2 regions of the Enhydrobacter sp. genome follow, and region 1 is predicted to be linked to the other one. Evidence: riboswitches for the same ligand, from Rfam matches in the RefSeq annotation. Region 1 holds a riboswitch; the other holds the start of a gene.
The links. A riboswitch is a leader RNA that binds a small molecule or an ion and turns the genes downstream of it on or off. The one in region 1 is predicted to bind thiamine pyrophosphate.

Region 1 (11,194 bases):
AGGTGCTCGATATGCTTGAGCACGGTCTGATCGGTGACATGCGTCATGACAGCTCTCCGTCGATCAAGTGCCCCCGTCGATCACCCCAAGGCCACCAGGGCGAGATTGGCAAGGCCCCGGCCGCGCAGCCGGTCGGCCGCCATGAGGGACCGCTGCCCGCTGCGGCAACAGAGGACAATGCGTTGCGAGGGCGGAGGTTGCGTGACGATTTCCTCCACATGGTCGACATCGAGCCGTCTTGCGCCGGCGAACGGCGAGACGGGCGCCTCGTCTAAGCCACGCAGGTCGACGACGAGATCGTCCGGACCGACAGCGGAAGGCGCGATGAAGGGCACGGCCGCCTCCGGCTCCGGACTGCCTTCGAAGCCGAAGCCGCCGAAGGCGAGCTTCTTTGCATCGAAGGTCACGACGCGACCGAGCACCGTGGGCTCGAGCTTCAACAGGAGATGCAGCGCCAGATGCGCCTGCAGGGCGCCCAGCACCGCCACGGCCGTACCGAGCACGCCGACCGTCGCGCACGTTCCGCCGTCGATGGACACGTCGGGAAACACGGCGCGATAGCTCGGTCCGCCCCCGCAGAAGGCGCCGGCATAGCCTGTAAGGCCGATCGCCGACGCGCTCACGAGCGGCTTGGCCGCCGCGGCGCAGGCATCGCTCAGGATGTAGGTCACCGCGAAGCTGTCGGCGGCGTCGACGATCACGGCCGCCCGCGCGACCAGTTCCGAAGCGTTCTGCGGCGTGAGACGTTCGACGATCGTCTCGACGGCAAGATCCGGGTTGAACCGGCGCAGGATCGCACCGGCCGCTTCGGCCTTCGCCTTGCCGATGTCAGCCATGCCGTAGAGCGGCTGGCGATGGAGGTTGCTCTCCTCGACCGTGTCGTGGTCGACGATCAGCAGCGTACCGACGCCCGCGCCGGCGAGATATTGCAGCACCGGGCAACCGAGGCCGCCGGCGCCCACGACCAGCACCGAGGCGGCCGCAAGCCGAGCCTGGCCTGCGCTACCGACCTCGTCGAGAACCGTTTGCCGTGCGTACCGGTCCGTCATGCCGGCACGCGCGTGGCGGCGAGCCACGCCTTGGTCTGGCCCATCGGATCGGCATGGTTGACGATGTCGCCCACCACCGCAGCCGAGTCGGCGCCGGCCGCGAGGCAAAGCTTGGCGCGCTCGACCGTCAGGCCGCCGATCGCCACCAGGGGCTTGTTGCCGATCAGCTTCTTCCATTCGCCGATTCGTTCCAGCCCTTGCGGCGCCCACGGCATCTTCTTGAGCAGCGTCGGATAGATCGGGCCGAGCGCCACATAGTCGGGATTGGCCGCGAGCCCCTTCTCCAGCTCGGCGTGATCGTGCGTGCTCACGCCCAGCAGAAGGCCGGCGCGACGGATCGCCTTCACGTCAGCGCCCACCAGATCCTCCTGGCCGAGATGAACCCAGGTGCATTTCTCGTCGATGGCGATCTGCCAATAGTCGTTGACGATGAGGTCGGCGCCATGCGTGGCGCACACTGCCCTGGCCACCCGCACTTGGCGACGCAATTCTTCATCGGGCTGGTCCTTGATGCGGAGCTGGATGAAGCGGGCACCCGCCGGCACCAGCCGCGCTACCCAATCGGCATCGGGAACGACGGGATAGAAGCGGTCGATCATGGTCAATCTCCCAGCGCCGCCCGACCGATGGTGGGCGTCGACGGGACAGCCATGTCGCGCGGCTCCATCGGCTGGGCCCTGAACGCCGTATGGCCGGCCTCGATGGCAAGCGCAAAGGCCCTGGCCATCGCCACGGGATCGCCGGCCTCGGCCACGGCAGTGTTGAGCAGCACGGCGTCGTAGCCGAGCTCCATGGCCGCCGCCGCATGGGACGGCACGCCGAGCCCCGCATCGACCACGAGCGGCACGTCGGGGAAGTGGGCGCGCAAGGCTTTCAGGCCATAGACGTTGTTGAGGCCTCGCGCCGAACCGATCGGCGCGCCCCACGGCATCAGCACGCGGCAGCCCGCTTCGACGAGGCGGTCGGCCACCGCGAGATCCTCGGTCGTATAGGGAAAGACCTCGAAGCCTTCCTCGCCCAGCACGCGCGCCGCCTCGACCAAGCCGAAGACATCGGGCTGCAGCGTGTCCTCGTCGCGGATCACCTCGAGCTTGACCCACGACGTCTCGAAGAGCTCGCGCGCCATGTGCGCGGTCGTGACGGCCTCCTTCACCGTGTGGCAGCCCGCGGTATTGGGCAGCACCCGCACGCCGAGCGAGCGCACCAGCGACCAGAAGCTCTGCCCGGCTCGCTCGGGTCCCGCTTCGCGACGCAGGGAAACGGTCACCACCTCCGCCCTCGACGCCCGGATCGCCTCTGCCAGGATCTTGGGCGAAGGGTAGCGCGCCGTGCCGAGCAGCAGCCGCGATTTCAGTTCGACGCCGTAGAAGGCCATCGGTCAGCCCCCCTGCATGGGCGCCACGACCTCGATCTTGTCGCCGTCGACAAGCCTGGTCGTGGGCCGCAGGCTGGCGGAAACGAAGCGGCCGTTCACCGCCGTCGCGATCTTCCGCCCGCCGTAACCCAGGATATCCAGCGCGCCCGCAAGCGTGCCGGGCTCAACCTCATGCTGGTCGCCGTTCACGTAGATCCGCATCGATGGTCTCCAGGGAAGGAAGCAACTCGGCCGTCCGCTCGGCCACCTCGCGCGCCAACGCGGGCGCCAGCAGGAAGCCATGACGATAAAGGCCATTGGCATAGAGGATCCGGTCTTTCTGCCGCACCGCCGGCAAGTTGTCCGGAAAGGCCGGCCGTACATCGGCGTTGATCTCGAGGATCTCCGCCTCGCCGAACGCCGGATGCAACGCATAGGCGGCGTTCAGGAGATCGACGGCGGAGCGCACCGTCGGGCCGCCGCGCGCCTCGCTTTCGATCATCGTGGCGCCCACCATGAATATGCCCGCGCCGCGCGGCACGACGTAGAGCGGGATGCGCGGATGCAGCATGCGCACCGGCCGAGAGAACTCGAGATCGCGCGACCGGATCACCAGCATTTCGCCGCGCACGCCGCGCAGATCCGAAAGCGCGTCGCCTGCCGCGAGCCCCCGGCAATCGACGATCAGGCCGTGCCGCGATCTTGCGGGCGAAAAGTCGACGCCGAAGCGGATCGGCACGCTGCGGGTGCGCAAGGCATCGGCAAGCGCCGCCAGCGCCCGACGGGGATCGAGATGCCCTTCATCGGGAAAGAACAGCGCGCGGCGGTAGCGGCCGGCGAGATCGGGTTCGAGCTCGGCAAGGCGCTCCCCGTCGACCCACTGGAAATTCCCGGTGCGCCCGGCGAAGCGCGAGAGCTCGCCCATGTCGCGGGCCTGCGCCACGACGAGGCTTCCCTGGCGGACCGTGCCGGCGAAGTGGCGCACCCACCAGTCGATCGACGGCGCTCCACGCAGGGCGACCGCCGGCTCCGTGGTGGCCCGCTCGCACCACGGCGCCAGCATGCCGCCCGCCATCCACGAGCAGCAGCCATCGCCCAGCGCGCGGCCGCGCTCGACCACCTCGACGGCATATCCACTTTCGGAGAGCTCGAGCGCGCAACAAAGTCCTGCGACGCCGGCACCTACGACAATGACGCTCGACTGGCTCAACCGCTGGCTCCCGTTCCTTCGCCGGCATGACCCGGATCAGGTTCAAAGGGTTCAGCCGTTCCGGCTGTCTCAGACCAGCCTCCTCGCGGAGACCGGACACCCCTCGGACATATGGTAAACAGACTGCGGCAAGGCCACCCTGTCAAGCCGTCGCGCTATGCCGCCTTCGCAGATGCCGGCTGCGCGAAATGCCCGGATTCGCCGAAGCCCTCGCAATCCGGCTGGCGCACCAGCTCGGCGTAGTCGGCCATCAAGGTCCCGCTCATGGGCCCGACCTGATAGCGATGTGTATCGATGGCGCCGACCGGCACGATCTCGGCCGCCGTTCCGCACAGGAAGATCTCGGCCGCGTCATCCAGTTCGCATGGCATCACCGCGCGCTCCTCGACCGTCCATCCACGCTTTCGCGCCATGCCGATCACAGCGCGCCGCGTGATGCCGTCGAGGAAGTTCTCCACCTTGGGGGTCACCAGCCTGCCGCCCATCGTCAGGAAGACATTGGCGCCTGTCGACTCGGCGAGCCGTCCCTGCCAGTCGAGCATCAGGGCGTCATCGAAGCCAGCGTTGAGGGCGCGGTCTTTCTCGATGCCGCAGATGATGTAGAGGCCGGCCGCCTTGGCGCCACCCGGCGCGACTTCCGGCGACGGTCGCCGATAGCCGGCCATGGTGACCTTGATGCCGCCCGGCTTCGGCTGCACCGAGAGGCGGCCCTCCTGCGCCCATGGCGCGATGGCGAGATGCACCGTCGTGCCGATTGCCGACACGCCCATCACTTCCGATCCTCGCCAGGCGATCGGCCGGACATAGCCGCTGGCGAGCGCGTTGGCCTTCACCACCGCCCGTGTGGCCTCGTCGATCTGCTCGCGCGTCCACGGCAGATCGTAGTCGAGGAGGCGGGCCGAGTTGATCAGCCGGGCGCTGTGGGCCGCGAGCCGGAACACTCGGCCCTCGTAGACCCGTTCCCCCTCGAACACGGCCGAGCCGTAGTGCAGCGCGTGGGTCAGTACATGCATGTTCGCCGAGCGCCAGGGAACCAGCTCCCCGTCGCACCAGATCCAGCCGTCGCGATCCGCCATTGTTAAGGACATTGCCATTTCTCCGATCAAATGATCCCGAAGCGGTCTTTCAGCCACCCTCGTACGCAATCTTTGACCCAAATATGTCAATACTGCTGACCTAGTCAAGACTGCTGTTTCCAGGCAGCGCCAAGTCCGCTAACGCTTCGGCCCTGACGATCGACGGATGGCCGTGAGTTCGGCGATCAGTGCGCGGTGTCAACGAGAGCTCTGACGCTCTATAGTGCCGCCGCCAACGCAGAAGACATGTCCGTGATGGTGGAAACGAGGCCTCCCGCTAACCCGCTGTTTCTGCGTGACGAAGAGCTGCGACAAGGCATCGAACTCATGTTCTACGCCTATCGCGACTTCACCTTCGAGATCGACCAGCATCTCAAGCGCTACCAGCTGGGCCGCGCGCACCATCGCGCGCTTTATTTCATCGGCCGCCATCCCGGCCAGACCGTGGGGCACCTGCTGTCGATCCTCAAGGTCACCAAGCAGTCGATCAGCCGCGTGCTGAAGGACCTGCTCGAGCAGCAATATGTCGAGCAGAAGAGCGGCCCGCGGGACCGGCGCGAGCGCAGGTTGTGGCTCACCGAAAAAGGCCAGGCACTCGAGCGCGAGCTGACCGAGCGGCAGAGCCAGCGCTTCGCGCGCGCCTATCGCGAGACCGGCGCCGAGGCCGTCGACGGCTTCCGCAAGGTGCTGCTCGGCCTTCTCGATCCCGTCGAGCGCATCGAGATCGACAAGCGCGTGCGAGCGGGCGGCCGCTGACCGGCATGGATGGCACAGCCGACAAGCCCCATATTCTGGTCGTCGATGACGATACGCGCCTGCGCGATCTCCTGAAGTCTTTTCTCTCGCGCAACGCCTTGCGCGTCACGGTGGCCGGCAGCACCGCCGAGGCCCGCGAACGGCTGGCTGTCCTCGATTTCGACTTGATCGTGCTCGATGTCATGATGCCGGGCGAGACGGGCCTCGACTTCGCGGCCGAGCTGCGGCGCACGGATACCGTGCCGATTCTGATGTTGACGGCAAGAGGCGAGCCGAGGGACCGCATCGCCGGCCTCGAGGCGGGCGTCGACGATTATCTCGGCAAGCCCTTCGAGCCGCGCGAGCTCCTCCTGCGGATCCAGAGCGTGCTGCGGCGCGGCCGGCCGACCGAGATCGCCGCCGGCAACGTGACCTTCGGGCCGATGCAGTTCAATCTGGAGCTGGGAGAACTCACGCAGAACGGCAGGCGTATGCCGCTGACCGAGGCCGAGACCGCTCTGCTGCGCGCGCTGAGCGCGCACATGGGCGAGGTTCTGAGCCGCGAAGCGCTGTGCCGAAGCGTCGGCGGCGGAATGAACGAACGCGCGATCGATGTCCAGGTGACGCGGCTGCGCCGCAAGATCGAGCCCGACCCCGGCTTTCCGCGCTACCTTCGCACCGTTCGCGGCCAGGGCTATCGCCTTGTCGATGCTTGAGTCGTTCCCGATGAGACGGATCAGCGATCTGTTCGAGACGATCGCGGTGTGGGCCGATCGCCACTCGCCCCAGACGTTGTTCGCACGCGCGCTGATCATCATCGTGGTGCCGATGCTGCTCCTGCAGGCACTCAGCGCCTGGTGGTTCTACAGCCAGCGCGGTGACAATGTGACGAATCGGCTGGCCTTCCTGCTGGTGCGCGATCTCAGGGCGCTGATCGCGCTGCACCACGACTTCCCCGACGAGGCGCACAGACGCTGGATCATCCACCATGCGCAGGTCGATCTCCTGATGGATGTGAGCTTCCGCCGGGGAATCATCGAGCAGTGGAAGCCGCCCGATCATTACGACATCGTGGGGCGCGAGGTGCAGGGAGCGCTCGACGCCGATCTCAAGCGACCCTATTTCATCGACAACGACGTCGGCGGCGACCAGCTCCTGCTCGAGGTCCAGCTCAACAACGGCGACATCATGACGGTGCGGGTGCCGCACCTTCGCCTCACCTTCGGCTCGAGCTTCGCCTACGTGCTGGCGCAGCTCGGCCTCGCCCTCGTTCTGTTCGGCCTCGCCATCTGGTTCATGCGCCGCGAGCTGGTGCCGATCGAGCATCTCGGGGTCGCCGCCGATGCGCTCGGCAAGGGGCGCGACATTCCCGACTTCGCCTTCTCCGGCGGCACGCGCGAGGTGCGCAACGCCGCCCGCGCCTTCCAGACCATGCGCATCCGGCTGAGCCGCTCCATCCAGCAGCGCACCGAGATGCTGGCGGGCGTCAGTCACGACCTGCGCACGCCGCTCACGCGCATGAAGCTCTCGCTCGCACTCCTGCCCGACTCGCCCGAGACCCGGGAGCTGAACGACGACGTCGCCGATATGGAGCGCATGATCGAGGGCTATCTCGCCTTCGCGCGCGGCGAGGGCGACGAGGAGACGGCGCCGGTCGATCTCGCCGAGATCCTCGAGGAGGTGGTCGCCGGAGCCAGACGCGACAATGCCGATGTCGGACTGAGCTTCGAAGGCGACATGCATGTCGAGCTGCGGCCCTTGGCGATGAAGCGCTGCCTCACCAACCTTCTCTCGAACGCGCTGCGCCACGGCACGCGCGCCGAAATCCAGGCCGTTCGCGGCCGCACCTCGGTCGAGGTCATTGTCGACGACGACGGGCCTGGCATCCCGCCCGACCGCTATGAGGACGTGTTTCGCCCCTTCTACCGCCTCGACGAGTCGCGCAATGTCGATACCGGCGGGGTCGGTCTCGGCCTCACCATCGCGCGCGACGTGGCGCGCAGCCATGGCGGCGACGTGTCGCTGGCCGCCTCGCCGCTCGGCGGCCTGCGCGTGGCGGTGAGAATTCCGCTCTGAGCCCCGACATGCTTGTGACCGGCCGCCCTGTGCTATAGTGCCGGCAACCAGCTTCGAGAAAAAATGTCCAAGACCCAGTCGCTTAGCTTCGCCCGCGTGCCGCATCCGTCGCCGACTCCGGCCGACAAGCGCGCGGAGCTCCTGAAGAATCCGGGCTTCGGCCGCGTCTTCTCCGACCACATGGTGACCATCCGCTACAGCGATTCCCGGGGCTGGCACGATGCCAGGATCGAGCCGCGCGCGCCGATCTCCATGGATCCCGCCGCCGCCGTCCTGCACTACGCCCAGGAGATCTTCGAGGGACTGAAGGCCTACCGCACCGCCGACGGCGGTGCGACGCTGTTCCGCCCCGAGGAGAATGCCCGGCGCTTCCAGCGATCGGCCGAGCGGCTGGCCATGCCCGTGCTGCCGGAGAAGGCCTTTCTCGATGCCTGCGATCTGCTGGTCAGCACCGATCGCGCCTGGATACCGGACGGCGACGGCAGCCTCTATCTGCGCCCGTTCATGTTCGCCACCGAGGTCTTCCTCGGCGTGAAGCCCTCGTCGGACTACCTTTTCATGGTGATCGCCTCGTCGGTCGGCGCCTACTTCAAGACCGACGCGCCAGCGGTGTCGGTCTGGGTCTCGACCGACTACACGCGCGCCGCGCCGGGCGGCACGGGCGTCGCCAAGTGCGGCGGCAACTACGCCGCGAGCCTGCTCGCCCAGGCCGAGGCCACGCGCCACGGCTGCGACCAGGTGGTGTTCCTCGACGCCAAGGAGCAGCGCTGGGTCGAGGAGCTGGGCGGCATGAACGTCTTCTTCATCTTCGACGATGGCTCCCTGTCGACCCCGCCGCTCGGCGGCACGATCCTGCCCGGGATCACCCGTTCCTCGTTGATCACGTTGGCCAAAGACAAGGGTCTCGAGATTCGCGAGGAACGCTATTCGATCGATCAGTGGCGCAGCGATGCCGGCACCGGCCGCCTGCGCGAGGCCTTCGCCTGCGGCACTGCCGCGGTCGTGACGCCGATCGGCACGGTGCGCAGCAAGGACGGCGAATTCAGGATCGGCAACGGCGGCTCGGGCGCCAAGACTGAGGAGTTGAAGGCGACGCTGGTCGGCATCCAGCGCGGCCGCACCCCCGATCCGTACGGCTGGATCCACAAGGTCTTCTAGAAGAGCCTGCCGCCGTTCGGGACCGGCTTGTCCGGCACGATCAGCACCACCGAGCCGCCGTCGTCGGGAAAGCCGAGCGTCAGCACCTGCGACATGAACTTGCCGATCTGGCGCGGCGGGAAATTGACGACCGCCGCGACCTGCCGGCCGACCAGGCTTTCCGGCGAGTAGTGCGTGGTGAGCTGGGCCGAGGATTTCTTGATGCCGATCTCCGGCCCGAAATCGATCTCGAGGACGATCGCGGGCTTGCGTGCGCCGTCGAGCGGACGCGCCGCCCGCACGGTGCCGACGCGGATGTCGACTTTGGCAAAGTCGTCATAGGCGATGGTGGTCATGGCCCGAACCCTACGGACGATCGGCCAAAAGAAAAGGGCCGTCCTGCGCAGGACGGCCCATGCGATCAGCGCGGCTCGCGGACTTACTTCTTCGCGATCGCGGCCTTGACCTCGTCGGCGAGCTCGGTGATGCGCTCGTTGATCACGCCGAAAGCCTCCGTCTGGCCCTTGGCATAGAGGTCGCCGAGCTCCCTGGCATTGGCGAGAGCGGCGTCATAGCTCTTCTTCGCGAAGTCTATCTGCTTGGCGGCCTTCTCCTCCACCGTGGCGGCGGCCAGGACCTCGCTGCCGTGCTTGGAGAGGTCCTCCAGCGCGGTGCGGACCATATCACCCTGGCGCTGGGCGATGGTCTTCAGCGACTCGACGGCCGAGCTGCTGGCGGTGGTGATGGCGGCGAAGGTCTTGCGATTGCTCTCGACGATCGACTCGACGTTGACCACCGGGAACTTGAAGTCGCCGGCGAACTTGCTGAAGTCGAAATCGGTGAAGGGGTTCTTGAAGCTGCCGTTGGTGTACATGGGAAATCTCCTGAGACGACTGGGCTGGGCTGAAAAGTCGGTGTCATGCTGCACTGCACAACGGAGCGAAATCTATGTTTTGCAGCCGCGAAGTCAAGAGGCTTTTGTGCATTGCACAAAATATTCATGGCGCAGGCGTGTCAGGCGCTCGTCTTCGAGAGGAAAACCTATAACTTTCAAATAGTTGTGCCCATCTCTCCGCTGTCTTCAGCCGATGGTCGAGGGCGGCCATGGTCTTCGAGAGATCATTCGTTTCATCGCGGTCGAATACGCGCGATACGGCGTAGTGAATGGCCAGAAGGCCGTTCTGCCGCAGCGCCCCGGCCAAGCCTTCGCTCGGCAGTGCGGCCGCTTCCAGCATGGCCGCCATTGCCCGTCGGAAGGACTGACCGAGCGCCAGGGCAAGCAACGGATCGCGGGTCGTGGCATGCCGGATCTCGCGCAAAGCGTCGCGATGCGGCGCCAGCGCGTCGTAACGGCGCATCATCACGTCGAACAGCCGGTCGCGCGCCGTCTCCTCGGGATCGCGCTCGCGCGGCGTGCCGGCAAGGACTTGCGCATCGGTCCGTGCCATGAAGGCGGCCACCAGCGAAACCTTGTCGGGGAAAAGACGATAGAGCTCGCCCAGGCCGAGCCCGGCCGCCTGCGCAACATCATGCAGGCTCACGCCGGCAAATCCCCGTTCGGCGACGAGAGTGAGAAAAGCGTCGAGCGCGCGGTCCCGGACCTCGCTCATCCGGCCAGTTCCTTCGAGCGGCGCGAGGCCGCTGCCAGCGCCTTGTCGAAGATGGGTTGGAGTCCGTCGGCGGCCATCAGAACCTTCAGAGCTTCAGCGGTCGTTCCGCCGGGGCTGGTGACATTAACGCGCAGTTGCGCCGCCGGTTCGGTCGACCGCCGCAGCAATTCCCCGCTGCCGGCCACCGTCGCGCGTGCGAGCTGCATCGCCATGTCGGGCGCGAGGCCGAGCTTGGCGCCGGCGGCGGCCATCGCCTCGACCAACAGGAAGACGTAGGCCGGCCCGCTGCCCGAGAGCGCCGTCACGGGGTCCATCAGCGCCTCGTCCTCGACCCACAGGGCCTGCCCCACGGCCTCGAGCAGCTCCTGGCATCTTGCCTTCTCGGTCGCCGACACGCCGTCGGCTGCCGCTGCCACGCTGATGCCCTGGCGGACGGCAGCGGGCGTGTTGGGCATGGCGCGCACGACCTTGGCGGTCGTGCCGAGATGGCGGGCGAAATAGCTCAAGGTCTTGCCGGCCGCGATGGACAGGAACACCGCCCCTTCGTCGGCGAACCGCCTGAGGTCGGGGAGCACCGCATCCATCGTTTGCGGCTTCACCGCCAGAACGACGATCCCGGGTGTCTCGCTGACCTCGGCCGTCGAAGCCACCGTCCGCAGCCCGGGCTTGCGAGGCCGCAGGCCTTCGACCGGCTCGGCGACAATCACATCGGCGGGTGCGAGGCCGCGCGCCAGCCAGCCCTCCAGCATGGCGCCGCCCATCTTGCCGCAGCCGACCAACAGGAGCTTGCCCATGTGCGCCTCCCCCCCCCCTTTCGCCTCGTCAGCGCCCCTTGAACCGCGCCGGCCGCTTCTCGCGGAAGGCGGCTGTTCCCTCCTTGCGATCCTCGCTGGTCGCGATCTGCTCGAGCTTGTAGCGCTGCGGCACGAAGATCTCGGCCGGGCCGC
Region 2 (11,194 bases), 470 kb from region 1:
TCCTCGAAGGTCGCGATTGCCGACAGCGGCACCTGCTTGCCCGAGGTCGAGCCGGGAAGATAGAGCTTGTTCAGCGCATCGAGCGAGCGCGCCATCGACGGCTCGAGCTCGTAGATCACGCGGTACTGGTTGGACTGCGTGTAGACGGTCGAGACGATGCGCTGGCCGAACGCGTCATAGAGCAGGTTGTCGACCGTGGCGGCGGTGATGCCGAAGCGCGCCGCCGCGTCGCGGTCGATCTTGATGAACATGGCGAGCCCCTGGTTCTGCAGCTCGCTGGTCACGTCGACGAGCTCGGGAATCTGCGCCATGCGCTGCACCAGCCGCGGGACCCAGGTGTCGAAGTCCTTGGGGTTGGGGCTTTCCAGCACGAACTGGTACTGGGTGCGGCTCACCGTCGAATCGATCGTGAGGTCCTGCGACGGCTGCATGTAGATCTGGATGCCCTGGACCGACGCGGTCTCGCGCACGATGCGGCGGATGATCTGGCTCGCGGTCAGGGAGCGCGCGTCGCGCGGCTTGAGGTTGATCAGCATGCGCCCCGAGTTGAGCGTGGGGTTGCTGCCGTCGACGCCGACGAAGGAGCTGAGGCTCTCGACGTCGGGGTCCTTCAGGATGGCCTCGGCCAGCGCCTGCTGACGCTCGCGCATGGCGTCGAAGGAGACGGTTTGCGGTGCCTCGGTGACGGCCTGGATCAGGCCATTGTCCTGGACGGGGAAGAAGCCCTTGGGAATGGCGACATAGAGCGCCGCCGTCAGCACGACGGTCGCCACGGCCACGAGGAGGGTGAGCGTTTGATGGCGGAAGACGACGACGAGGCCGCGGTCGTAGAGATCGATCAGCCGGCCGAACCAGCGGGCTCCCAGCGCCTGCGCCTCCGGATGGGCGGAGACCGCCGCCGGCTGCTGTCCCGCCGCGGACCGGCGCTGGCCGACATCGCGCCGGCGCAGGAGTTGGGCGCACATCATCGGCACCAGGGTCAGCGATACCACGGCCGAGATCAGGATGGTGACGGCCAGCGTGATCGCGAACTCGCTGAACAGCCGCCCCACCACGTCGCCCATGAACAGCAGCGGGATCAGCACGGCGATCAGCGAGACGGTGAGCGACACGACCGTGAAGGCGATCTGGCTCGAGCCCTTCAATGCCGCCTCGAACGGCTCGTCGCCCTCCTCGATGTAGCGGGCGATGTTCTCGATCATGACGATCGCGTCGTCGACCACGAAGCCGGTCGCGATGGTGAGCGCCATGATCGACAGGTTGTTGAGCGAGAACCCGGCGAGATACATCACCGCCAGTGTGCCGACGAGCGACAGCGGCACCGACAGGCTGGGGATGATGGTGGCGCGCCAGTCGCCCAGGAACAGGAAGATGACCGCGACGACCAGCAGCACCGCGAAGGAGAGCTCGATCTGCACGTCGCGCACCGAGGCGCGGATGGTGACGGTGCGGTCGGTCAGCACCGACACGTCGATCGACGGCGGCAGCGTGTCGCGAAGCTGCGGCAGCAGCGCCTTGATGCTGTCGACCACGGCGATGACGTTGGCGCCGGGCTGGCGCTGCACGTTCACGATCACCGCCTGGTCGGTGTTCATCCAGGCGATCAACCGGTTGTTCTCCTGGCCGTCGTCGACCGTCGCCACGTCGGAGAGCCTGACCGGCGCGCCGTTGCGGTAGGCCACGATCACGTCGTTGAAGCGCTCGGGATCGGTGATCTGGTCGTTGGCGTTGATCGAGTAGCTGCGCGTCGGCCCGTCGAAATTGCCCTTGGGCGTGTTGACGTTGGCGTTGGTGATGGTGGTGCGCAGGTCGTCGACATTGAGGCCGTAGGCGGCGAGCGCCGTCGGATTGGCGCGGATGCGGTAGCCCGGCTTCTGCCCGCCCTCGAGCGTGACCAGGCCGACACCGGCGACCTGCGAGATCTTCTGGCCGAGCCGCACATCGATCAGGTCGTAGACCTTGGTGAGCGGCTCGGTCTTCGACGTCACCGCGAGCGTCAGGATGGGCGCGTCCGCCGGATTGACCTTGGCGTAGATGGGCGGCGCCGGAAGGTCCGCCGGCAGCAGGTTGCCGGCGGCATTGATGGCCGCCTGCACCTGCTGCTCGGCGATGTCGATGCCGAGCGACAGGCTGAACTGCAGCGTGATCGAGGACGCGCCGGCCGAGCTGGTCGAGGTCATCTGGTTCAGGCCCGGCATCTGCCCGAACTGGCGCTCCAGCGGCGCGGTGACGGAGGACGTCATCACCTCGGGGCCGGCGCCGGGATAGAGCGTCAGCACGCGGATGGTCGGATAGTCGACCTGCGGCAGCGCGGCGAGCGGCAGGAACCGGTAGGCGATCAGGCCGGCCAGCATGATCGCCACCATCAGGAGGGACGTGCCGACCGGCCGCTCGACGAAGATGCGCGACGGATTCATGTCGCGACGGCGTTACTGGTTCGATTGCGCCGGACGTCCGGCGCCGCCCCTGGCCGGGCGGGCCTGGGCGTCCTCACGGCTATCGCCCGGCGCGGCGGCGACCGGTCGCGCCGGAACGCGGATCTTGGAGCCCGCGCGCAGACGGTCGGTGCCGTCGACCACCACCCGGTCGTTGAGCGCCAGCCCTTTCGCTATGGCGATCTTCTCGCCGTCGCTGACGCCCGTCTCGACGACCGCGATCTCGACCGTGTCGTCGGCCTTGACGCGATAGACAAACGTGCCCGGTTGTCCCCTCTGGATCGCCGCCACCGGCACCACCAGCGCGTCCCGCACCGTGTCCACCAGAAGCCGGATATTGACGAACTGGTTGGGAAAGAGCGCTTCGTCCTTGTTGTCGAACATCGCCCGGAGCTTCACCGTGCCGGTGGTCGTATCGATCTGATTGTCGGTGGTGGCGAGCTTTCCCACGCCCAGCTCGACCTTCTGCGCGCGATCGAGCGCCGTCACCTGCAGCGTGGCGCCTTCGCGCAGGCGCTTGCGCACCGCAGGCAGCGCATCCTCGGGAATGGGGAACAGCACCGACATGGGTTGCATCTGGGTGATGACGCAGATGCCGGTGGCGTCGCCCATCGAGACATAGTTGCCAGGATCGACCAGGCGCAGCCCGATCCTGCCGTCGGTCGGCGCCACGATCCGCGTGTAGACGAGGTTGAGCTTGGCCGAGTCCACGGCCGCCCGGTCCGTCACCAGCGTGGCTTCGTACTGCCGCACCAGGGCGGCCTGGGTGTCGTAGGTCTGCCGGGCGACCGAATCCTGCGCCACCAGCTTGCGGTAGCGCTCGAGGTCGAGCTGCGCGTTCTTGAGGAGCGCCTGGTCCTTCTCCAGCGTGCCGATGGCCTGCTGGAGGGCGACCTCGTAGGGCCGGGGATCGACGACCGCCAGCAGGTCGCCCTTCTTGACCGCCTGGCCCTCGGTGAAGGCGACCTGGACGAGCTGGCCCGTGATCTGCGTCTTCACGGTGACGGTCGCAAGCGGCGTGACCGTCCCCAGCGCGCTGTCGACGATCGGAATGTCGCCCTTCACGACCGTCGCCAGGCCCACGGTGACGGCCTGGCTCGCGGCGGTGCGGTTGCCCCGGTTCGGGGGCGCGGAGCCCGAATGGCTGAAATACCACGCGGCGCCGACGACGACCGCGAGCCCCACGCCGATCCCTAGCAGGGTGCGCCGTCGATTCATCGCCCGATGAGCCCCAAAAGCAGGTCCTTTCCGCTATACGCAGGGACTGCTCGGAGTCTCCCCCAGCCGCGAGGGGGGCGCAAGGCGACCGGCCGGTCCGGCTGGCTTGTCCGGGACCGGCCGGAACCTGATCAGTCGGCGGCCTTGTCGGGCACGTAGAGCGCGTTGCCGCCGGCTTTGAACTTCTCGCTCATCTCCTTCATGCCCTTCTGGGCATAGTCGCGGATGTCCTGGGTAATGCGCATGGAGCAGAACTTCGGCCCGCACATCGAGCAGAAGTGCGCGGTCTTGTGCGCTTCCTTGGGCATCGTCTCGTCGTGGAACTTCTCGGCCGTCGCCGGATCGAGCGAGAGGTTGAACTGGTCGCGCCAGCGGAACTCGAACCGCGCCTTGCTGAGCGCGTCGTCGCGCAGCCGCGCCGCCGGATGGCCCTTGGCGAGGTCGGCGGCGTGGGCGGCGATCTTGTAGGTGATGACCCCCACCTTCACGTCGTCGCGGTCGGGCAGGCCGAGATGCTCCTTGGGCGTGACGTAGCAGAGCATTGCCGTGCCGTACCAGCCGATCATGGCGGCGCCGATGCCCGAGGTGATGTGGTCGTAGCCGGGCGCGATGTCGGTGACGAGCGGCCCCAGGGTGTAGAACGGCGCCTCGCCGCACTCCTTGAGCTGCTTCTCCATGTTGACCTTGATCTTGTGCATGGGGACGTGGCCCGGCCCTTCGATCATGACCTGGCAGCCCTTGTCCCAGGCGACCTTGGTGAGCTCGCCCAGGGTCTCGAGCTCGGCGAACTGCGCGGCGTCGTTGGCGTCGGCGTTCGAGCCCGGACGCAGCCCGTCGCCCAGCGAGAACGACACGTCGTACTTGCGCATGATGTCGCAAATGTCGCCGAAGTGCTCGTAGAGGAAGCTCTCGCGATGCTCCGTCAGGCACCACTGCGCCATCATCGAGCCGCCGCGGCTCACGATGCCGGTGACACGGCTGGCCGTCAGCGGCACATGGGCGAGACGCACGCCGGCATGGATGGTGAAATAGTCCACGCCCTGCTCGCACTGCTCGATCAGCGTGTCGCGGAAAACTTCCCACGAAAGCCTGGTCGGATCGCCGCCCACCTTCTCGAGCGCCTGGTAGATCGGCACCGTGCCGATCGGCACCGGCGCGTTGCGCACGATCCATTCGCGCGTGTCGTGAATGTTGCGGCCAGTGGAGAGATCCATCACCGTGTCGGCGCCCCAGCGGATCGCCCACACCATCTTCTCGACCTCCTCCTCCATCGAGGAGGTGACGGCCGAGTTGCCGATGTTGGCGTTGATCTTCACGAGGAAATTGCGGCCGATGATCATCGGCTCGAGCTCGGCGTGGTTGATGTTGGCCGGAATGATGGCGCGGCCGGCCGCCACCTCCGCACGCACGAATTCGGGTGTGATGAACTCGGGTAGCGCCGCGCCGAAGCTCTCGCCGTCGGCCAGCCGTTCGCCGGCGAGCTCGTGCGCGCGTTTGCGGCCGAGATTCTCGCGTGCGGCGACGTAGATCATCTCCCTGGTGATGACGCCCCGGCGCGCCCATTCGAGCTGAGTGATCGGCTTGCCGTCGAGGCCGCGCAGCGGGCGCGGGGTGTCGGGGAAGGGCTGCAGCGCCGAGGCCTTTACGTTGCCGTTGTCGATCGGCTGGATCGGACGTCCCTCATATTCCTCGACGCCGCCGCGCGCCTGCACCCAGCCGCGGCGCGTGCGGGCGAGCCCCTTCGTCACGTCGATCGCGATGGCGGGGTCGGTGTAGGGGCCGGTCGTGTCATAGACCCGGACCCTGGGCTCGCTCGGCTCGCTGAGCGTGATCTCGCGCAGGGGCACGCTGAGATCGGGCGCCTCCTCCGGCGTGACGTAAATCTTCTGCGAGGCCGGCAGCGGCCCGGTCGTCACCTTCGGTGTGGCGATGATGGTGTCCATGACGAGGGATCTCCCATGACAAAAGGACAGAAGGAGATCCGGTGTGTCGTGCAAAGGAAGGCATCCTGTCCCTTCGCCGGCATGACCCGGATCAGGTTCAAAGGGTCACCGCGCTAACCACGGCTGATGGACCGCGGCGATCGGTATCTCAGCCCCTTGTCGGGGCCCCCCTTGGACGGGCTGCATCCTAGCCCGAACCGCCGCGGGAAAAAACCCGGTCCCGGCCGCCACCCGAATCACCTCTTGTCATCCGCTCCGTCAACCATAATATCAGAACTCGAATATCAGCGAGGAGCATTGCGATGTCCGCCCGCCGCATTAGCTACCAGGAGTTCACGAAGACCGCCCCCGCCGCGCAGGCGGCTCTGCTGGCCATGGGAAAAGCCGTCGAGCAGACCGACCTCGACAAGCAGCTCGTGGAGCTGGTGAAGCTGCGCGTATCGCAGATCAACAATTGCGCCTTCTGCCTGCAAATTCACCTGACCGCCGCGCGGCGGATCGGGGTGCCGCAGGAAAAGCTCGACCTGGTGGCCACCTGGGAGGAGGCGGGCATCTTCACGGCCCGAGAATGCGCGGCGCTCGCCTGGGCCGAGCGACTGGCCAGGCTTGCCGGCCATTCGGTCTCCGACGCCGCCTACGCGGCGGCGCGCGAGCATTTCGGCGAGGACGAGCTCATGTGGCTGAGCGTCGCCATCGCCAACATCAACGCCTGGAATCGGCTCGGCGCGGCCTTTCGCTTCATCCCGCCGATCGCAAAACAGGCCGCAGCCTGAAAGGTCAGACGGGCCGCAACGTCAGGGTGAAGACGGCTCCCCCTTCCGGCCGGTTCGCCACCGTCACGCTCCCGCCGTGTGCTTCGGCCACGCGTGCCACGATGGCAAGGCCCAGGCCGCGACTCTCGGCCCTGGCGCGATCGCGACGCCAGAAGCGGCGGAAGATCGATTCGCGGTCGGCCTCGGCGATTCCCGGTCCGTCGTCGAGCACGCGCACGGTTCCGTCCTTGCCGATCTCCACCTCGATCGACACGCCTGACGGGGTATGCCGGATGGCATTCTCGATCAGGTTACGGACGGCGCGAAACAGCGCCTCGGCCTGGCCGTGCACCCAGACCGGGCCGGACTCGCCGGTCAACGCTATTGTCTTCGACATTTCGACAGCCAGCGGCGCCATGAAGCTCACTGCGTCGGCGCAGACGGCATGGAGATCGGCTTCAGCCTCCTTTCCGACGACAAATGTCTCCAGCTCGGCAATGTCGAGGACCTGGTTGACGGTGTGCGTCATGTCGACGAGGTCGGTGCGCAAGGCGTTTCGCACCGGACCTGGATCGAGCGAGTCGACGCGCGCACGCACGATGGCGAGCGGCGTGCGCAGCTCGTGCGCCATGTCGGCGGTGAAGTCCCGTTGCGTGCGCAGGCCCCTTTCGAGACGATCGAGGGCATGGTTCACCGCTCGGACCAACGGCGCGATCTCGCTCGGCATGGTCTGTTCGGGCAAGCGCAGCTCGGTCCGCTGCGGCCCGATCGCCGCCGCTGTCGTCGAGGCTTCGCGGACCGGCTTCAACGCCCGGCGGAAGATCAGGATGTCGATCAGCAGCAAGGCCAGGAGGATGGGAAAGGTGATCCAGGCGACGCGCGGATAGAACGACCTGACGACATCGTCGACAATGACGTCGCGATGCGCCAGGTCCTGCCCGACCTGGATCGACACCAGCCTCTCGCCGATCGGCCGCACGACCGTCACACCGAACAAGGTCGAGGCGCCGCCGCCGCGGGTGGACCACTGGCCGACCGACGTCTCGTCGGGCGCGAACAGCGCCCTACCGTCGGCACGCGATGAGAACAGCACGCGCCGCTGCGCGTCGAGGATGGCGAAGGCGTAAAGGCCATAGCTTGGCGAATAGAGCGGCCGCGCCTCGGCCGGAATATCGAGGACGAGCTTGCCGTCGGGATTCAGGCGCAGGAAGGTCGAGATCGTCTGCGCCTCGGCGCGCAAGGAATCCCGCAACAGGTCGTTGGCTGCCTGGTTCAGCAGCCAGTGAAGCGCCAGCGGCATCAGGATCGATGTTGCCGCAAGCGCCAGCACATGCAGCACGACGATGCGTGCGATGATCGAGCGGAAGCGGATCATCGCCCCTTCCTAGGATTTGTCCTCGGCCATCAGATAGCCCACGCCGCGGACCGTATGGATCTTCACCGTGGCCCCGGCGTCGACCAGCAGCTTGCGCAGGCGATGGACGTAGACCTCGACCGCGTTCGATGCGACCTCGCCAGAAAGGCCGAACAGGTGGTCCTCGAACAGCCGCTTGGGCGCCACGTTGCCGCCGCGGCGCAGAAGGATCTCGAGCACCGCAGTCTCGCGGGCCGGAAAAGTGCGCACCGTGCCGTCGACGAGGACCTGCCGCCCTTCCGTGTCGAGCGCGATATTGCCGAAGGTGAGCAGGCGTCCCAGCAGATTGCCCGGGCGACGCAGCAGGGCCTGCAGGCGGGCCACCAGCTCCTCCATCGCGAACGGCTTGGCGAGATAGTCGTCGGCGCCTTCACGCAAGCCGGTGACCCGATCGGTGATGGCATCGCGGGCAGTCAGCACCAGCACGGGCGTCGCGTCGCCGCCGCGTCTCATCTCGCGCAGCAAGGCGAGGCCGTCCTCGTCCGGCAAACCGAGGTCCAGCACGACGGCGGCGAAATTCATCGCGCCGAGCGCACGCCGCGCATCCGCGACAGTGCCGACCGAATCCGCCGCCAGGCCGCCCTGCGACAGCCCCTTGGTCAGGAGCGGCACCAGCTCCGGGTTGTCCTCGACGAGAAGCACTCTCATGGATCGGCGCAGCCGCTTTGCCGCGGCTCCGCCGGCACTCTAGCACGCAATCACGGACGAGACCTGCCCGGCTCGATCGGACGGATGCTTGACCGGCGCGCGAGGCGCCGGGAAAAGGGGGCGATGCCCTCTTCGGACGACTTCATCGATCTCGGCGATCGGACGCTGCGTCTGCGCCGGCTCTCGCCGCGACGAACGGACGGGCTCGACCGCACGACGCTCGTCTTCCTGCACGAGGGGCTGGGCTGCATCGAGATGTGGCGCGACTTTCCGCAGAAGCTTTGTGACGCCACGATGTGCTCCGGCATTGTCTACGACCGCACCGCCTACGGCCGGTCGAGCCCCTGGCCGGCCGATCCGGGCGTCCGCTACATGGAGATCGAGGCGGACATCGTGCTGCCCAGGCTGCTGGCCGCGACCGGGATCGAGGACTGCGTGCTGATCGGCCACAGCGACGGCGGCACGATCGCGCTCAACTACGCCGCCGCCGATCCCGAGCCGTTGCGCGCCGTGGCCACGCTCGCCGCCCACGCCGTCAACGAGCCGATCTGCGTCGAACGGATCGTGGAGGCGCAGGCGGCCTTCGCCTCGGGCGATCTGCGGCAGCGATTGGCGAAATATCACGGCGACAACGTCGACCGCGCCTTCCATCTCTGGGCCGACGCGTGGGCCTCGCCCGGCTTCGAGCCGATGGATGCCAATGGTCGGCTGCCCGGCGTGCAGGTGCCGCTGCAGGCGATCCAGGGCGAGGACGACGAGTACGGCACCGAGCTGCAGCTCGGCATCATCGCGGGCAAGGTCGGCGGCTACTGCGAGACGCGGCTGGTGCCGGCCTGCGGTCACAGCCCGCACCTGCAGCAGCCGGCCTATGTGCTGGCCGAAATGAGCCGCTTCATCGCACCGCTGGCGCTGGTCGGCTGACTAGAGGCGCTTGAGTTCGCTGGTCGCCGCCCAGTTGAGCTCCGAGACGGTCGGGCAGCGCGCCTGGGTGAGCTGGAACTGCTCGCGCGCCCGCTGGCGTTCGCCGCGGCGCAGCGCCTCCATGCCGACGAAGAATGCCGCGGGGCATCGGCCGTTGGTGCGCTTGGCCGACTCGTCCGACTCCGCCACGACCTCGAGCTGAATCGGGCTCAGCCGGCCGAAGAGAAAATTCACGATCGGCCCCGGCCATTCGGAGAGATCTTCCCGTCCGAGCTCGGCGCGCAGCACGGCGCGCGAATCCTGGCGGGTATGGACCTGCGCGGCATAGCGCCAGAGCAGCGCCGGCAGGCGCCGGGCGAGCGTGCGGCGTCCGACCAGCGCGCCGCTGAAGTCGTCGGCCGCCTGGTCGAAGTTGCCGAGATTGAAATTGGCATGGCCGCGATAATAGAAGGCGGCGCGCCGTTCGGCCTCGTTCGAGGAGGCCGCAAGAGCCGCATCGAGCAGGCCGAGGGCGCGCCTGAACTCGGCGATCTGCATGTTGACCTGGGCCTGCGCGATCGTCAGCCAGGGATCGCCGGGCTTGCGCTGCAGCCCGTATTCGAGCGTTCTGAGCGCGGCGGCGCGATCGCCACCGCCGGCCAGCTCGGGCTGCGTGCTGGACAGCACGACCTGCCAGACGGCCGGCAGGAGCTTGACCATCTCGGCCACGTCCTTCTGGCTGTCGGCCTCGCGGCCGGCCTTGCTCAACTGGAAGGCGCGGATGCTGAGATAGACGGTCCGGTCGACCGGCGAAAGCTGGCTGGCGGACAGGATGCGGTTCAGCGTCTCGAGCGGCGGGTTGCGCGCATCGGACGCATGGCCGAAATCGCGCACCGGCGGATCCCAGTCGCGACTGCTGTTGTACTGGGCGGCGCCATCGCCCGCGGCTGCCACGAGGACGATCAGAGCGCCCCAAATGCAGCGTATTTTCCAGGCCATGGGTCAATCTCGCACACTGTCGGTCGGCCCGCATCCGCCGATTGCCTGCGCCCTTCCCTGCCCCTATTTTGCGACCGAATTTTGCCCGAACCGATCGCAGGAGAACCGTCATGGCCGCCCGTCTCGACAGCTTCAAGGCCCGGAAATCGCTGAAGATCGGCGCCAGGAACTACACCTACTACAGCCTGAAGGCGGTCGAGAAGGAGGTCGGCGATCTCTCCCGCCTGCCCTTCTCCCTGCGCATCCTGATGGAGAACCTCGTCCGCAACGAGGACGGGGCCACCGTCCGGAAGGACGACATCGCGGCTTTCGCCGACTGGCTGCAGGCCGGCGGCAAGTCGAAGAAGGAGATCAATTTCCGGCCGGCGCGCGTCTTGATGCAGGACTTCACCGGCGTACCGGCGGTGGTCGACCTCGCGGCCATGCGCGATGCCATGGGCAAGCTGGGCGGCGACGCCACGAAGATCAACCCTCTGGTCCCGGTCGATCTGGTCATCGACCACTCGGTGATCGTCGACGAGTTCGGCAACAGCTCCGCCTTCAAGGCCAACGTGAAGCTCGAATACGAGCGCAACCTCGAGCGCTACCAGTTCCTGCGCTGGGGCCAGATGGCGTTCGACAATTTCCGCGTGGTGCCGCCGGGCACCGGCATCTGCCATCAGGTCAACCTCGAGTTCCTGGCCCAGGTCGTGTTCCAGCAGAAGGATGGCCGGGAGACGGTGCTCTATCCCGACACGCTGGTCGGCACCGACAGCCATACCACCATGATCAACGGCCTCGCCGTGCTGGGCTGGGGCGTGGGCGGCATCGAGGCCGAGGCCGGCATGCTGGGCCAGCCGCTGCCGATGGTCATTCCCGAGGTCGTGGGCTTCAAGCTCACCGGCA

Region 2: it holds a riboswitch for thiamine pyrophosphate, as region 1 does, so the genes downstream of both, thiC (phosphomethylpyrimidine synthase ThiC) here and OJF58_RS06815 (FAD-dependent oxidoreductase) in region 1, are expected to answer to the same signal.

The regions. Positions count from the first base shown of each region.
Region 1 covers NZ_CP126889.1:1,326,706-1,337,899, forward strand. The annotation lists gene OJF58_RS06790 (DUF2630 family protein) at 1-47, opposite strand, end outside; gene OJF58_RS06795 (HesA/MoeB/ThiF family protein) at 81-1,049, opposite strand; gene OJF58_RS06800 (thiamine phosphate synthase) at 1,046-1,654, opposite strand; gene OJF58_RS06805 (thiazole synthase) at 1,651-2,424, opposite strand; gene thiS (sulfur carrier protein ThiS) at 2,428-2,625, opposite strand; gene OJF58_RS06815 (FAD-dependent oxidoreductase) at 2,594-3,613, opposite strand; TPP riboswitch at 3,610-3,727, opposite strand; gene OJF58_RS06820 (branched-chain amino acid aminotransferase) at 3,769-4,701, opposite strand; gene OJF58_RS06825 (MarR family transcriptional regulator) at 5,017-5,445, shown strand; gene OJF58_RS06830 (response regulator) at 5,451-6,140, shown strand; gene OJF58_RS06835 (ATP-binding protein) at 6,151-7,500, shown strand; gene OJF58_RS06840 (branched-chain amino acid aminotransferase) at 7,564-8,658, shown strand; gene OJF58_RS06845 (tRNA-binding protein) at 8,655-8,993, opposite strand; gene OJF58_RS06850 (phasin family protein) at 9,077-9,511, opposite strand; gene OJF58_RS06855 (TetR/AcrR family transcriptional regulator) at 9,636-10,247, opposite strand; gene proC (pyrroline-5-carboxylate reductase) at 10,244-11,041, opposite strand; gene OJF58_RS06865 (enoyl-CoA hydratase-related protein) at 11,070-11,194, opposite strand, start outside.
Region 2 covers NZ_CP126889.1:1,798,905-1,810,098, forward strand. The annotation lists gene OJF58_RS09070 (multidrug efflux RND transporter permease subunit) at 1-2,417, opposite strand, end outside; gene OJF58_RS09075 (MdtA/MuxA family multidrug efflux RND transporter periplasmic adaptor subunit) at 2,430-3,653, opposite strand; gene thiC (phosphomethylpyrimidine synthase ThiC) at 3,785-5,596, opposite strand; TPP riboswitch at 5,647-5,778, opposite strand; gene OJF58_RS09085 (carboxymuconolactone decarboxylase family protein) at 5,899-6,369, shown strand; gene OJF58_RS09090 (ATP-binding protein) at 6,374-7,723, opposite strand; gene OJF58_RS09095 (response regulator transcription factor) at 7,733-8,410, opposite strand; gene OJF58_RS09100 (alpha/beta hydrolase) at 8,534-9,331, shown strand; gene OJF58_RS09105 (hypothetical protein) at 9,332-10,309, opposite strand; gene acnA (aconitate hydratase AcnA) at 10,420-11,194, shown strand, end outside.